3 regions of the Psychromonas sp. KJ10-5 genome follow, and region 2 is predicted to be linked to each of the others. Evidence: predicted binding sites of a transcription regulator. Region 2 holds the regulator's gene; each other region holds the start of a gene.

Region 1 (4,850 bases), 1.3 Mb from region 2:
ATTTATTTTAAGATCGATAGCATACCCATAATCTGTTTGCCAAAAAGATAAACTGTTAGGATCAAAACGTTGTGTTAATTCATAAGGCCATTGACTAATCGCTGCATATTCTTTTTGGAATAGAGTAAGCTGATTAATTGCATCAACTAAATAGACCTGCATTTTAAAGTTACGTTTATGTACCGTCTCTTCGCTGAATGTGTAAGTCGTTGTTTCATAGTAGTCTGACATATCTTTTAATACACCAAAGACCAGATATTGAACATCATATTTAGCGGCTACATCTTTGGCTACTTTTAATGTTTGTAATTCAACATCACCTTCACTGTTATTAGTAAAGGCGATTTGTTGTGTCATGACATGTCTAGGATCTAATTTATTTGATTCTCCTTTTAGCTCTTTAAATAGCCGTTTTGTAATGACTTCATCACTATTATAAATGGCACCTAGTTGAGCATCTTTGCGATCTTCTAAATTAAATGGGCCAACAAAAATGCTTTTTGCATATTTCTCTTGCGGGCAAGTCGAAAAAGGGTAGATATCAGCTTCTACTTCGACCGTATAATAACCACCAATGATCTCTTCGTGAACAATACGCATATCGTGGATTTCACCATTGGTCTTAAGCATTAGCTTATCAACTTCTAAAACACCTTCTTGTATTACTTGTACACTCTCTGCACTGGTGCCTGCCGAACGCAAAACCGTCACCATCGCATCAGAGATGGCATTGGTACGCGATTGGTCTATATCTTGTTCATTTAATACTGCTCTACCTTCACTTGAATACCATTGTGCATTAGCAGTAAAAGAGCTAAGTATAAGTAGCGGCAATAGTTTTTTAGTCAATTTCATTTAATTACCTCTAGATTGGCCATAAACTGCCGCTAAATAAAGATGATAACCAACCACGTGTTTGCATTTCAGCATGTTCCCCAGTTGCACTAAACTCTATCCGACTGTCTGCCACTTGATAAGAGTCGACGGAATTATCTTCCGTTACATCTCTTGGTCTTATAATGCCTGTAAGACGGATATATTCTTTACCGTTATTGATTAACAACCATTTTTCACCACGTACTAATAAATTACCGTTATTTAATACTTCAATTACCGATACCGTTATTTGCGCACTTAAACTATGGCTTTGACTGCTGCCCGATTCACCACCAAAGCTTTGGTCTTGGCTAACTCCTAACTCCACTTCTTTGTCATTGACCGTGAGGTTACCACCCGGTATTTTAATCGGATCAAGGTTGTAAGTATTATCATTAGAGAGGTTAGTGCTGGCCGATTTAGTGGCAACTGTTTCCTCTTCTAATACAACATTGATGATGTCACCCACGTTAAACTTTGGTGAGTAGCTATACAAGTCAGTAGAAGTACTGTCATTGAATAAAGAGCCTGTAATTTGTACTGGTATCGGTGCTTTGCTAGGCTCCACTGGAGAGTAATAGGGGTCACCGGGTACTGGCGTTTCGTCTTTATCTCTTTGTGTTATTTGACGGCCAGTTTCTTCTGGAATTATCTCTGTTGTTTCTGAGTTTTCATCTACAACCACCTCTTGTTGACCAAAGTTGGCACAACCAGACAAGATGGCGACAGATAATAAAGCTGTGATTTTTTTCATCATTAATCATCCATGCGTTTAGCATTGATAAGGATAATGCAAGCATTATCACTCTATGTATGCGTTAAATTCGCGACATCTTTAAAAACTATTTTAAAATAGGGTGACTTAAATTTGTCGTTATATATCTAACTAAATACTAGCAATTAACAAGCCAAAAATTAAAATTGATTGGTTTTTAGTTGAAAATGTGGATTATTTGTAAAATAAGAAGTGTCGATTTGGTGTTAAGCAATTTAAAAAAATAGCTTAAACATTATATGTAAGAAAAAATGGGTTTATTAACAAACAGGGGGGAATATCTAGAAGAGCCTTGATTGAAAAAGTTAATCATTCAATGAAAGCTCCCCAGCAAAATCTAGGTGGTATATCTGTGGCAACTATTGATGTTAATTAGCCGTTGCTTCAATGTCCGTAGTCGTTTGTTCTTCTGCTTCTAATTTAGCTCTCTCTGCTTTAGAGATATATTTCTCTTTGCTTGCAGGTGCATTTTTAGCATTAATTTTCTTCAGACGTTTCTTTAAAATGCTATTTATCTTCTTTTTACGGTTCATTGTGATTCCTCTTATCAATGACGGCTATTGTAAAGACTCTGAGAAAAAATAAAAAGCGTTAATCATCATGAATAAAGTATTAAAAACTAATTATTTACTGCGTATTATACGGTTTAAAATTAAAGTAATACTTTGAAGTAAATTATTTGTTAATACGTTGCAATAGATATTCAGTGAGGATGAAATAACGTAGAATCAAGTTTATTAATCTATGTTGAAAATTATAATCAACATTTTAAATCGCTATTACTGAAGAGCTTATTGATTTGATTGCATCATTTTTTTCACCTACAGGCGCGCTTGCCGCTATCTTGCCACATCTCCGAGGACGTGATGCACAAGTAAAAATGGCGGAATCCATTGATACTGCGATTAAACAAAAACAATCAGTGGTAGTTGAAGCTGAGACGGGGACAGGCAAAACCTTTGCTTATTTAGCTCCGGCTTTATTAAATCTTGATAAAAGCCTGTCACAAAAGTTAATCATTTCCACTGGAAGCAAAGCATTACAAGAGCAACTCTATTTTAAAGACCTGCCTACTTTATTAAAAGCGACTCAATTTACTGGTCATTGCACTTTGTTGAAAGGTCGTGGCAATTATTTATGTACTGAACGTTTAAATCGGTACATGCTTGAAACACGGTTTAAACAACCGAACCTTCACAGTGAATTAGTCGCCATTAAAGAATGGTCTGTGAGCACGGTTACAGGGGATATTGCTGAAGTAAATAATTTACCTGAAGATGCAATGATTATACCTTCAATTACTAGTAGTAATGACAACTGTTTAGGGCGTGAATGTCCAAGTTTTGAAGACTGTTTTGTAGTAAAAGCAAGGACCAAGGCTATGGATGCCGATGTAATCGTTATCAATCACCATCTGTTTTTTGCTGATCTTGCCGTTAAAGAAACGGGGTTCGGCAAGTTAATTCCGGATGCAGATACTTACATTTTTGATGAAGCGCATCAGTTACCTGATATTGCGAGTCAATATTTTGGCGAAATGCTTTCTAGTAAGCAATTAACCGAATTAGCTAAAGAGATTGATTTTGTTTATCGCACAGAATTAAAAGAAGCGAAACAAATGGCTAAAGCTGCTGAACAGTTAAGAGCCGCATCTTTGGATTTCAGATTAGCCTTTGCCATGGAGAAAGGTTCAGGAAGCTGGCGAGATAAAAGTAAAGATCGCGCGATGCAAATGCATGTAACGCGGTTACGCCAAGTTTTAACGTTTTTAAAGCAAGTAGTGACTGAGCGTTTGGGTAAGAGTGAAGTATTAGACCATTGCTTTGAAAAAATTAATCAATATATTTTGCTTTTTGAAAAACTAAACAGCACCAATGAAAGTGGATTCAGCTATTGGTACGAATGCACTAAACAACATTTTTCATTAAACATTACGCCTTTAAGTGTGGCACAACGTTTTCAATCTGAATGTCAGAAAAAACAAGCCAGTTGGATTTTTACGTCTGCGACTTTATCGGTAAAAGGGGAGTTTTCGCATTTTACAGAATTACTCGGTTTAACCGGAGCACAGTGTTTACAATTAGGCAGTCCTTTTAACTATCAACAGCAAAGCTTATTTGTCGTTCCTCGATTATTACCCGAGCCAGGGACTCCTGGTTTAGCAAATAAGTTAGCTGAAACTTTATCTCCGGTTATCAGGGCGAGTAAAGGGCGATGTTTTTTTCTGTGTACTAGTCACTCTATGATGAATCAATTAGCAACTGCTTTTAGGGAATCTTTAACCTTGCCAGTGCTACTCCAAGGAGAGAAAAGTAAACAAGCTTTATTAGATGAGTTTGTCAGTCACGGTAATGCGTTGTTAGTGGCCACGGGCAGTTTTTGGGAAGGTGTTGACGTAAGAGGACAAGCTTTGTCCTGTGTGATTATCGACAAAATTCCTTTTGCGTCACCAGAAGAACCATTACTAAAAGCGCGCATGGAAGATGCCGAGTTAAGAGGTAAAGACCCATTCTTTGACGTACAATTACCGCAAGCTGTAATTACCTTAAAGCAAGGTGTTGGACGTTTGATTCGTGCAGAGCAAGATAAAGGGGTATTAATCGTCTGTGATACACGATTAGTCAGCCGGAAATATGGCAATCTATTTCTTAATAGTTTACCTTGCATGCCGCGTACCAGAGATATTGATAAAGCGATCGATTTTCTAAGATTAATCGAATAATATACCCAGCCATTTCAAAGTTGGTTATTAATCACAAAGTCATTTTATGTTTAATTCTGCTATGCAATGACTTCTTATGAGTAACAATATTATTTTCATATTTATAAAATAGGCGATTTATGTCATCTTCATTAAACATTCTGTGTATCGACTCATCAACAGAAGCTTGCTCTGTTGCATTATCAACAAGTGATACAACGACCCATCACTTTATGTTAGCGCCTAGAGAACATACCCAAAAAATACTTCCAACAGTGAATGATGTAGTGAAACAAGCGAATCTAACTTTAGCCGATATTGATGTGATTGCGTATGGGCAAGGGCCTGGAAGTTTTACTGGTGTAAGAATTGGTATCAGTATTGCTCAAGGACTAGCTTATGGTCTAGAGAAAAAAATGGTCGGTGTTTCTACATTACAAGCAATGGCTCAACAAGCATTAGTCAATGATCCAACTTGTAATAACGTTTATGCAGCGA
Region 2 (4,850 bases):
TAGGGGCAAAGGTATCTTCATCGTCATCCATACCTGCCATACCCATCATCGAATGCTCAGCATTTTCACGAATAATATCAACAATATCATCAATGGTGATACGACCGAGCAGTTGCCTGTCGCTATCAATTACTGGAGCTGAAATCCAATCATGTCGTTCAAACAGCTTAGCTATTTCATTTTCTTCCATTAATGCCTGAAGTGGCTCAGTATCATGATTCATGACATCAGCAATTAGTGAGTTCGGCTCTTCGGTAAGTAGTGTTGATAGTGAAACATCACCCAGTAACTTATTATCGGTGTCTACAACATATAGCGCATCGGTTGTATCAGGCAGTGAGCCTTTTAGACGTAAATAACGAAGCACTACCTCAATGGTCACATCTGGGCGCACTGTGGTGGTGTCGGTATTCATGATTGAGCCGGCAGTATCTTCTGGATAGGCTAATGCTAATTCAACACGTTGTCTATCTTGTGTGTCCATTTGCTCCAAAACAGCGCGGTAAACGCTATCTGGTATACCACGCAATACATAGGCCAGGCCATCAGTTTCCATCCCCTCTGTTGCTGCTACGAGGTTGTCTGTGCCCATGAGGTTGATAATACCATCTTTAGCATCTTCATTTAGTTCTTCTAGGATTTCACCGTGTTGGTCATGGTCGGTTAGATTCCATAGTACTTTACGGTAACCAGGCGGAGATGATTCTAAAAGAAAGGCAACATCGCAGGCTGGCATTTTATCTAAAATACTGCGTGCTAAAACAAACATACCACTTTCAAGGGCTTTTTTTACTTCTTGAAGTCGTAGCTGGGTATTATCGACTTTAGTGTTTTCCAGCATACCAACTCCTATAATTATTCTTCTTCTAAAAATTTATTTTCGATTAATTCGGTTACCGCTTGCATTGCTTCTTGAGCTTGCGTGCCACTTGCTTCGATTTCAATCTCTTGTCCAAAGCAGGTCTCTAGTACAAGTAATCCTAACACACTACCGGCATCGGCTTTTTTGCCATTGTGTGTAATGGTGATTTGAGCGTCAAATGCATTGACAAGTTCAACTAATTTGATGGTTGCGCGTGTATGTAACCCTAATTTGTTTTTTATTGTAATTGTTTGCTTAATGATATCCAATCGGAACTACTCCTTTAAACATTTGTGTTCTATCTGTACCTGATATTTATGCTTGAAACGCGCCGCTATTTGTTCAGTGACGTATACTGAACGGTGTTTTCCGCCAGTACAGCCAATTGCGACTGTGACATAATTACGGTTGTTCTGCTCTAAGTGTGGCAACCAATTTAAAAACAGGTTTTCTATATTGGTAATCGTCTCTTTGACAATCGGAAAGGTGCTTAAATAATCTTGAATGATCTTATCTTTACCTGAAAAAGCTTTTAACTCTTTTTCCCAATATGGATTAGGTAAAAAGCGCACGTCAAACATGTAGTCAGCGTCTTCTGGGTGAGCATATTTAAAGCCAAAAGATTGGAAAATAATAAGCAAGTTACTTTTTGTTGAGCCCTGTAAATAGATTTTGAGGTGTTCATTTAAGTTATGCACTGATAATGAAGTGGTATCAATAGAAAAAGCAGCCATCGATTTTAATGGCAGTAACATCTCATTTTCTAGTTCTAATGCTTGGGATAAAGAGAATTTCTTTTTTGAAAGAGGGTGCAAGCGTCGAGTTTCGCTATAACGCCTAATTAATTCACTGGTTAATGCATCAATATAGATGATTTCCAATTCCACTTTCTTTTGAAGAGAGGCGATCAGTTGTTGTATTTGCTCAACTTTGGTTGGCATGTTACGGACATCTAAGCTCACAGCAACTTTATTGTCTTTAGGGTCTAAAGTATCAATAAGTTGCTCGAGTAGTTGATAAGGTACACCGTCAATGCAGTTATAACCTAAGTCTTCGAGAACATGAAGTGCAATTGTTTTTCCTGAGCCTGAGCGACCACTAATAACAATTAACTTCATACTTTCTCCTGTCTTTCTATAGTGTTAGTAATTCAAATAATTCTTGGGAATTTCCCGCACTGCGTAACTGACGTAAGAATTGTTTGTCTAATAACTTTTGGCTAATTTCTGATAGCGCCGAAAGGTATTCTTTACAAAGGTCTTCAGGTACAAAGATAGCGAATAATATATCCACTTTATTACCGTCATATGAATCGTAATCGATACCTGTTTCACATTGCAAAAAAACAGCCGTAGCAGGTAGCTCACTAGAAATTTTGACATGTGGAATAGCAATCCCAGACCCAACACCTGTTGACCCAATTTTTTCTCGTGCAATTAAGCTTTCAAACAATTCTTGGGCATCTAAATCGAGCTCCTTTGCTGCGATAAGGCTGATTTTTTCTAGAGCGCCTTTTTTGCTTGTGCAAGTAGTGTTACAGAATACCGATTGTTGATTTAATAGAGTAGATATTTTCATAATAATAGTTAACTGTATTTAATGGACGCGCGAGTTTATCAGGTTAGCATTAAATGACTATAGTTAATCCTTATTTATTTGCATTACTTCTTAGTTCAAAGTAATTGTTTACGTTGATTAGAAGGCGGAATTCCTAAGGATTCACGGTATTTAGCAATAGTACGTCTTGCTACCTTAATACCTTTTTCTTCCAACAACTGGGTGATTTTATTGTCGCTTAATGGTTTAGTTGTGGTTTCAGCTGAAACCAACTTTTTAATTAAAGCGCGAATAGCGGTTGATGAACATTCACCGCCTCCATTAGTAGCAACATGGCTAGAAAAGAAAAATTTCAGTTCATATATACCACGTGGAGTATGCATAAACTTTTGTGTTGTAACACGTGAAATAGTGGATTCATGCATTTCTACTTCAAATGCGACATCGTTTAATACCATTGGCTTCATGGACTCATCGCCATATTCAAAAAAGGCTTGTTGCTGTTGTACAATACAATTAGCCACTTTTAATAAGGTATCGTTACGATTTTCTAAGCTTTTAATAAACCACTTAGCTTCTTGTAAGTGGCCTTTGATAAACTGAGAGTCAGTTTTACTAATGTTACCTGAGCACATACTCGCGTATTGCTGGTTAATTGATAAATTAGGATCACAATCTTGATTTAGGGATACACGCCATTGCCCATTGATCTTTTTAACGTACACATCGGGAACAATATACTGCGTTTCGCTGGTTTCTACTCGGTTACCAGGGCGAGGCTCTAAGCTTTGAATTAAACGCATTATTTCAGCAAGTTGAGCTTCTTTTAGCTTACTTTTTCTGGCTAAAGTTCGGTAATCTCTATTACCTAATAGATCCATGTATTGCTCAAGGATTTGAATTGCTTCATTACGCCAAGGAGTCGTTTCTGGTAGTTGGCGTAATTGTATTTGTAAACATTCTTGGGTGGTACGTGCCGCAACCCCTAGTGGATCAAAGTGTTGAATGCGTTTAAGTACCACCTCTACTTCATCTAGTTCTAATTCTTCTAAATCTGTTTGTAAACTCTCTAAGATACTCTCACAGTCGGTGGTCAAGTAGCCTGATTCATCGATAGAGTCAATAATCGCCATCGCGATTATTTGGTCGGTATCTGTAAAAGGTGTTAATTGCATTTGCCACAACAGATGGTCTTGTAGAGAGGTTGATGACTCGCCTTGATAAAGTGTATTTTCTCCCTCATAGGCAACGGCATTAGAAGTCGTTCCTGTGATTGGGGTGGAGTTATAAGATTCCTCCCACTCTTTTTCTGCAGGGAGATCATCAGAGAACTCTTGTTGAGTAATCGCTTCAGTTGTATCTAATACGCTGCTATCGGCTTCTTTAACCGTATCTTCTGACCCAGTTTGATCATCTTGTTCGAGAAGAGGGTTAGAGTCCAAAGCATTCTGAATCTCTTGTTGTAGATCTAATGTTGAAAGCTGCAATAGTTTTATTGCTTGTTGTAATTGAGGGGTCATCGCTAATTGCTGACCCATTTTCAATTGTAAACCCTGTTTCATCAAAACATATCTTCCTGAACGTGTGGCAATAACTTAAAGTTTAAACTCTTCACCTAGATAAACGCGTTTTACATGATCGTTTGCAAGAATTTCATCTTGTGTACCTACAGCAATAATTTCCCCATGGCTTACTATATAGGAATGCTCACAAACATCTAACGTTTCTCTTACATTATGGTCAGTGATTAATACACCTAAACCACGATCTCGTAATTGCTGAATAATATTTTTTATATCAATTACTGAAATCGGGTCAACCCCTGCAAAAGGTTCATCCAGTAGAATAAATTTGGGCTCGGTTGCTAGTGCGCGTGCTATTTCTACACGGCGTCGCTCTCCACCCGATAAACTCATTCCTTTGTTATCACGAATATGAGTAATATGAAACTCTTCCAATAGTGTATTGAGCTTCTCATCGCGTTGCTTTTGCGTTAATTCTTTACGGGTTTGTAGAATACCCATAATGTTTTCTGTCACGGTTAAACGTCGAAAAATAGATGCTTCTTGTGGCAGGTAGCCAATGCCTTTTTGTGCACGAATATGCATTGGGTTACTAGAAATATCTTCGTCATCAATGACGATGCTACCTTGGTCTTGTTTCACTAAACCAACGACCATATAAAAAGAGGTGGTTTTACCTGCACCATTAGGGCCTAGTAAACCTACTATTTCACCGGTTTTTACTGTTAAACCAACACCATTTACTACAGTTCGGCCTTTATAACTTTTAACTAACCCCGTTGCGCGTAACTCTGCCATAGTTATTTGTTGCCTGTGTTTGAAGTTGAGTTAGTGTCTTTAGATTTTTCAAATTGAGCAGGTAAAAAGATGGTTTTTACACGCTCTTTTTTATTTTGGTCTGTACTAAC
Region 3 (4,850 bases), 1.8 Mb from region 2:
ACTACTTTCATGTAGTAATCACCGGCAGGAACGATATCGCGACGTACCGCTTGTTCAGCTTGTAGTGGACTTTCAGCGATCATAATTATGCTCCTACAGTGTGTGTGTGAGTGTGTTCGCACTGATAGCGACGGTTATTTTCAAATCCACGTGTATTTTCTCCACATAGATTTGCACAAAGGTCATCATCGGCAATAGGCGCAGCTTTACTGACTGATAATAAAACAGGTAAATTTGGGTATTTATTACTTGGATTCATAGGATGCGGACAAGTTGAAATAACCACCAAAGTATCAATTTCAAAACGCAATCCAACACTATCACCAGCTTTACTGTGCTGTTCAACAAAATTTAAGTCGCCTTGGTCATCGGTAGTCACTTTGCTAAAAACATTGATATTGGCAGCAAGGTCGCGTTTTCCTAATCCATATTTAGCAACTTCTACTAACAAACTATCATAGCCATTTTGTAACCAGTTATTGTGGTCACCTTGATAATCACGCACGCCCCACTTATCTAACACTTTTTGCTTGTTAGCCACGCCCCCGACACTATCAATCCACCCCGTATCATCACTAACAATAGAGCAGAAGATTCTTCCCATATCAGAATATAAACAGTGGCCCTGTGTCAGTTTAAAGGTGTGCTGCCCTTTTAATGTATCTGGCGCGTTATAACGTTCTAATAAATTATTTGGGTTATAAAACAACATGGATGCGTTTGCACCACCCTCCAAGTCAGTAACGGTCAATAAATGCCCTGCTGGCACAACGAGTGACCAGTGACTTGCACCGGGTATATGCTCTTCATAAATCGCATCTGCAACGCGACTTTGTGGTTGTTGATTTTGTTGCATTTTATTCTCCTAAACAGTTTTTTCCGTAACTGTATTTTTAACTAAATGTTGCAGTGATGAGGGGACTGCTTGCCCGGTTTCCAGCATGATATCGTAGACGATTTGAGCTCCGAATCGCTCGGGAGCTTGGGGATCAATACGTGGTTTATCTAATACCCAAACACGAGAGCCTAGGCTAAAACCTTCTGATAAATCATGCGTGATCATAAATACGGTTAAGCCACGCTTTTTCCAAAGATCACGAATTAATTCGTGCATATCTTTACGAATACCAGGATCTAAAGCACCAAAAGGTTCATCTAATAATAGGATACGTGGTTCTTTAATTAAGGCTTGTGCAATGGCTAGACGTTGCTGCATACCGCCGGACATTTCGTTAGGATAACGTTGCGCTGCATGGCCTAACCCAACCGCCGTTAGCATTTCTAATGCCGCTGCTTTTAGTTTATTACGTTTATTTTTTGAAAAGACTTTGCCTAGTAATGGAGAAGCCGCAAACTCCCCTCCTAACATGACATTTTCTAGTGCATTGAGGTGTGGAAAAGCAGAGTACTTTTGAAACACTATGCCACGTGTTTCATTAGGCTCAGCGGGCATCGTTTCACCATCTAACAAAATATTGCCACGGCTTGGTGTTTCAGTTCCTAACAACATATTTAATAAAGTTGTTTTACCGCAGCCTGATGCGCCAACAATACTTACAAATTCACCGGCTTTTACACTTAAATCTACCTTCTCTAAAACCACTGTAGAACCATATTCTTTCCACACTTGTTTCATTTCAATAATGTTATTTTTCATTAATCATTTCCTCGCTTACCGTGGTACCAAGGGAAAGCACGTTGAGAAAGCAACCGTAATAGTGCATCCATCACAAAGGCTAATACCGCAATCCACAACACATAAGGTAGAATGACATCCATCGCAAGGTATCGACGAATCAAAAAGATGCGATAACCTAACCCTTCTGTTGCAGCAATCGCTTCACCTGCAATTAAAAATAACCAAGCACTACCTAAAGTTAAACGCACAGCATCTAATAAAGCAGGCAATACTTGTGGCAACACCACTCTAACCATGATTTGCCAGCTACTTGCACCTAGCGTCTGAGCCTTCAATAATTGTTCTGAAGGTAATGACTCTGTACGTAACTGTAAATCTCGAATTAGAATCGGACAGATTCCAATGATAATTAACATCACTTTTGATAGTTCACCTAAACCAAATACAATAAATAATACTGGTAGAATAGCCATCGGCGGGATTAATGAGATAGCAGTGATCAGGGGAGAGAATGTGGCACGCATAATCGGTAGCATGCCATTTACAACACCAATCACTAAGCCGATCAATGCACTTATACCAACGCCTAGCAATAAACGCTGTAAACTTGCACCAGTATCAACCCATAACAGATATTCACCAGTTCGTTTACTCGGTTCAAAGGCCATACGGTGTATTGCATCATAAAAGCTAGACCAGGCAGGTAGCAACTTGTCACTTGGGTTTTCTAATAGACGTGCATCAGATGCCATCGTATAAGCAATTATCAAGATAACAAACGGTAACAGCGTTAATAAGAATCGTGTGGTACGACTTGGTTTGCTATTCATTAATCTCATAATGATCAGCCTTATAGTTTGTTATCAATAGCCATTTGCATGAAGCTTGGGTCAAAACGTAACTTAATATTACTTTTATCACCGTAAACCCCTGTTGGTGTTTCTATACCGATGAATTTAGCATCAGCTGCGCCTTCGCCTAATAAACCATGTTCAAAAGAAAATTCAGCAACTTTACCCATAGTACTTAACAGTGCAGGGCTATTGTTAAACTCAACGGCATCTTTTGCATCATAAAACATTTTAGTTGACGCTAATTGAGCATCGTAGCCCGCTAAATCAGTGCCTGAAGCATCAGCCATTGCGCTGCGAGCCATAGTTGCTTTTGCATCATCGCCTTGCATGGTTTGCATTATTTCGTACCATGCTCCGGTTAATGCTTTACCTAGTTTAGGGTTATCAGCTAACACATCTGAGTTAACCACTAATAGGTCAATGATCTCACCAGGGATCTGTGAAGAATCAAACACTTTATTAGTATCTGGCATCACAGTTATTTCACTTAATAATGGATTCCAAGTTGTGACTGCAGTAACATCATCAGTAGTAAATGCAGCGACTAAATCGGCATCAGAAGTATTAACAACACGTACATCACGCTCTGTTAGTGAAACAGTTTGTAAAGCACGGGTAAGGAGATAGTGAGAAACACTTAATTCAACCAAGTTGACGTTTTGGCCTTTGATATCAGCTAAGTTATCAGTGCCTTTTAAAACAACCGCATCATTACCATTAGAGAAATCTCCGATAATAAGTGAAGTTGAATCAACACCACTGGCAGCTGGAATGGTTAGAGCATCCATGTTAGTCATTACAGTTGCATCAAATTGACCCGCTGTGTACTGATTAATTGACTCAACATAGTCATTGATTTGAACAATATCGATTTTAATATCGTATTTATCAGCCCATTTTTTAACAATGCCTGAAGTCGCACCATAATCCCATGGCATCCACCCTACATAGATGGTCCAAGCTAACCGGAATTCTGATTTAGTTTCTGCGAAGGCAGTGGAAGGGGTAACAATTAAGGCACTACATAATGTGCTAACGGTAAGTACTTTAGTGATTGATTTACGTAGGTATTTAGTTAATTCCATTTCTTTTCTCCTTAGTTACACATTTAAAAGCATGAGAGACATTGTTGCGTCTTCTCCCGGGCTTTTATCCCTCCGTGTAACCTTAGAAAAAAGGTCGACAACTCTCGGACCAGTCACTGCGAACAGCCGGAACCCTAGATGTCTATTTTTATATTGTATATCGGCAACACTTACGACTGCGGCCAATGTCTCTCATACGAGCAATTTAACAATCTAATAGAAGCAATCACTATGCCAAAAACAAAAAACCTTTATTTTCAATTGTTAATAAAAATTAGATTAAAATATTTTTGAGAAATGCACCAGAAAAAAACAATAATTGCACCATTAAGAAACAAAAAGTTGGGTGATTCGATAGTAATTAGGATAAAAAGCAGAATATAAAAAATAATGAGAATGATTATATTCATCAATTATTAATAAAATATTATAAACATAAGCGATTAATAAGGGTTATCTATGAGATGTAAGTATAAATAATAATAACTATTAGTTAATATATACCTCTAAAGATATCATTTCATTCATATCAATACTCAAATGGAAGCAGCGTTTTGAATAAACAAAGACATGTGGTTATTGTTGACGACCAATCAACAGGCAGAATTATTCTAAAAAAAATAATTTTACAAATCGCAGATGACATTACAGTCATTGATTTTGCAGATCCTAACGAAGCGTTAAAATGGTTAACAACGCACCCTGTGGATCTTATTATTACTGACTATAAAATGCCCGACTTAAATGGCATTGAGTTTATTCAAAAAGTACGGGAATTAAGTCATGGTCAACATGTCCCCATCATGATGATTACCGTAGTGAGTGAAAAAGCAATTCGCTATGAAGCTCTAGAGGCAGGGGTTACTGCATTTTTAACGCGTCCTATCGACCAGATTGAGTGCCGTACTACTTGTAGAAATTTACTTAAACTACACCAACAACATGTAATTATTCAAAATAGAGCTGATTGGCTTGCACAACAAGTTGAGCTTGCCACTGAGCAAATTCTGCAACGAGAAAAAGAAACTATTTTAAAGCTAGCTAAAGCAGGTGAATACCGTGATGAAGAAACCGGTAATCACGTTATTAGAATGGCTAAATATTCAAAAGAAATTGCCTGTGAAATGGGTTTAACGGAAGCAGAATGCAGTGATTTAGAGCATGCGGCACAGATGCATGATATAGGTAAGATAGGTATTCCAGATAATATACTACTCAAACCGGGTAAGTTTGAACCTGATGAATGGGCGACCATGCAGACTCATGCAACTA

The links. Region 2 encodes sigma-54, which starts transcription at its own class of promoters, with help from an activator protein. Its sites were predicted from a motif close to GTTGGCACGNNNNTNGNNT; they were not measured.
Region 1: the regulator sigma-54 is predicted to act here: its motif matches at 1,771-1,789, upstream of AC0L3W_RS05300 (flagellar basal body L-ring protein FlgH).
Region 3: the regulator sigma-54 is predicted to act here: its motif matches at 3,799-3,817, upstream of AC0L3W_RS07470 (putative urea ABC transporter substrate-binding protein).

What each region holds. Positions count from the first base shown of each region.
Region 1 is NZ_CM147864.1:1,165,056-1,169,905, forward strand. Features, by position in the region: gene AC0L3W_RS05295 (flagellar assembly protein T N-terminal domain-containing protein) at 1-855, opposite strand, end outside; gene AC0L3W_RS05300 (flagellar basal body L-ring protein FlgH) at 866-1,633, opposite strand; gene AC0L3W_RS05305 (DUF2986 domain-containing protein) at 2,020-2,184, opposite strand; gene AC0L3W_RS05310 (ATP-dependent DNA helicase) at 2,451-4,373, shown strand; gene tsaB (tRNA (adenosine(37)-N6)-threonylcarbamoyltransferase complex dimerization subunit type 1 TsaB) at 4,493-4,850, shown strand, end outside.
Region 2 is NZ_CM147864.1:3,813,136-3,817,985, forward strand. Features, by position in the region: gene mgtE (magnesium transporter) at 1-841, opposite strand, end outside; gene AC0L3W_RS16775 (HPr family phosphocarrier protein) at 856-1,131, opposite strand; gene rapZ (RNase adapter RapZ) at 1,138-1,980, opposite strand; gene AC0L3W_RS16785 (PTS sugar transporter subunit IIA) at 1,997-2,440, opposite strand; gene AC0L3W_RS16790 (RNA polymerase factor sigma-54) at 2,536-3,981, opposite strand; gene lptB (LPS export ABC transporter ATP-binding protein) at 4,015-4,740, opposite strand; gene lptA (lipopolysaccharide transport periplasmic protein LptA) at 4,743-4,850, opposite strand, start outside.
Region 3 is NZ_CM147864.1:1,671,999-1,676,848, forward strand. Features, by position in the region: gene AC0L3W_RS07450 (urea amidolyase associated protein UAAP2) at 1-83, opposite strand, end outside; gene AC0L3W_RS07455 (urea amidolyase associated protein UAAP1) at 86-856, opposite strand; gene AC0L3W_RS07460 (ABC transporter ATP-binding protein) at 866-1,657, opposite strand; gene AC0L3W_RS07465 (ABC transporter permease) at 1,657-2,469, opposite strand; gene AC0L3W_RS07470 (putative urea ABC transporter substrate-binding protein) at 2,490-3,578, opposite strand; guanidine-I (ykkC/yxkD leader) riboswitch at 3,630-3,727, opposite strand; gene AC0L3W_RS07475 (response regulator) at 4,133-4,850, shown strand, end outside.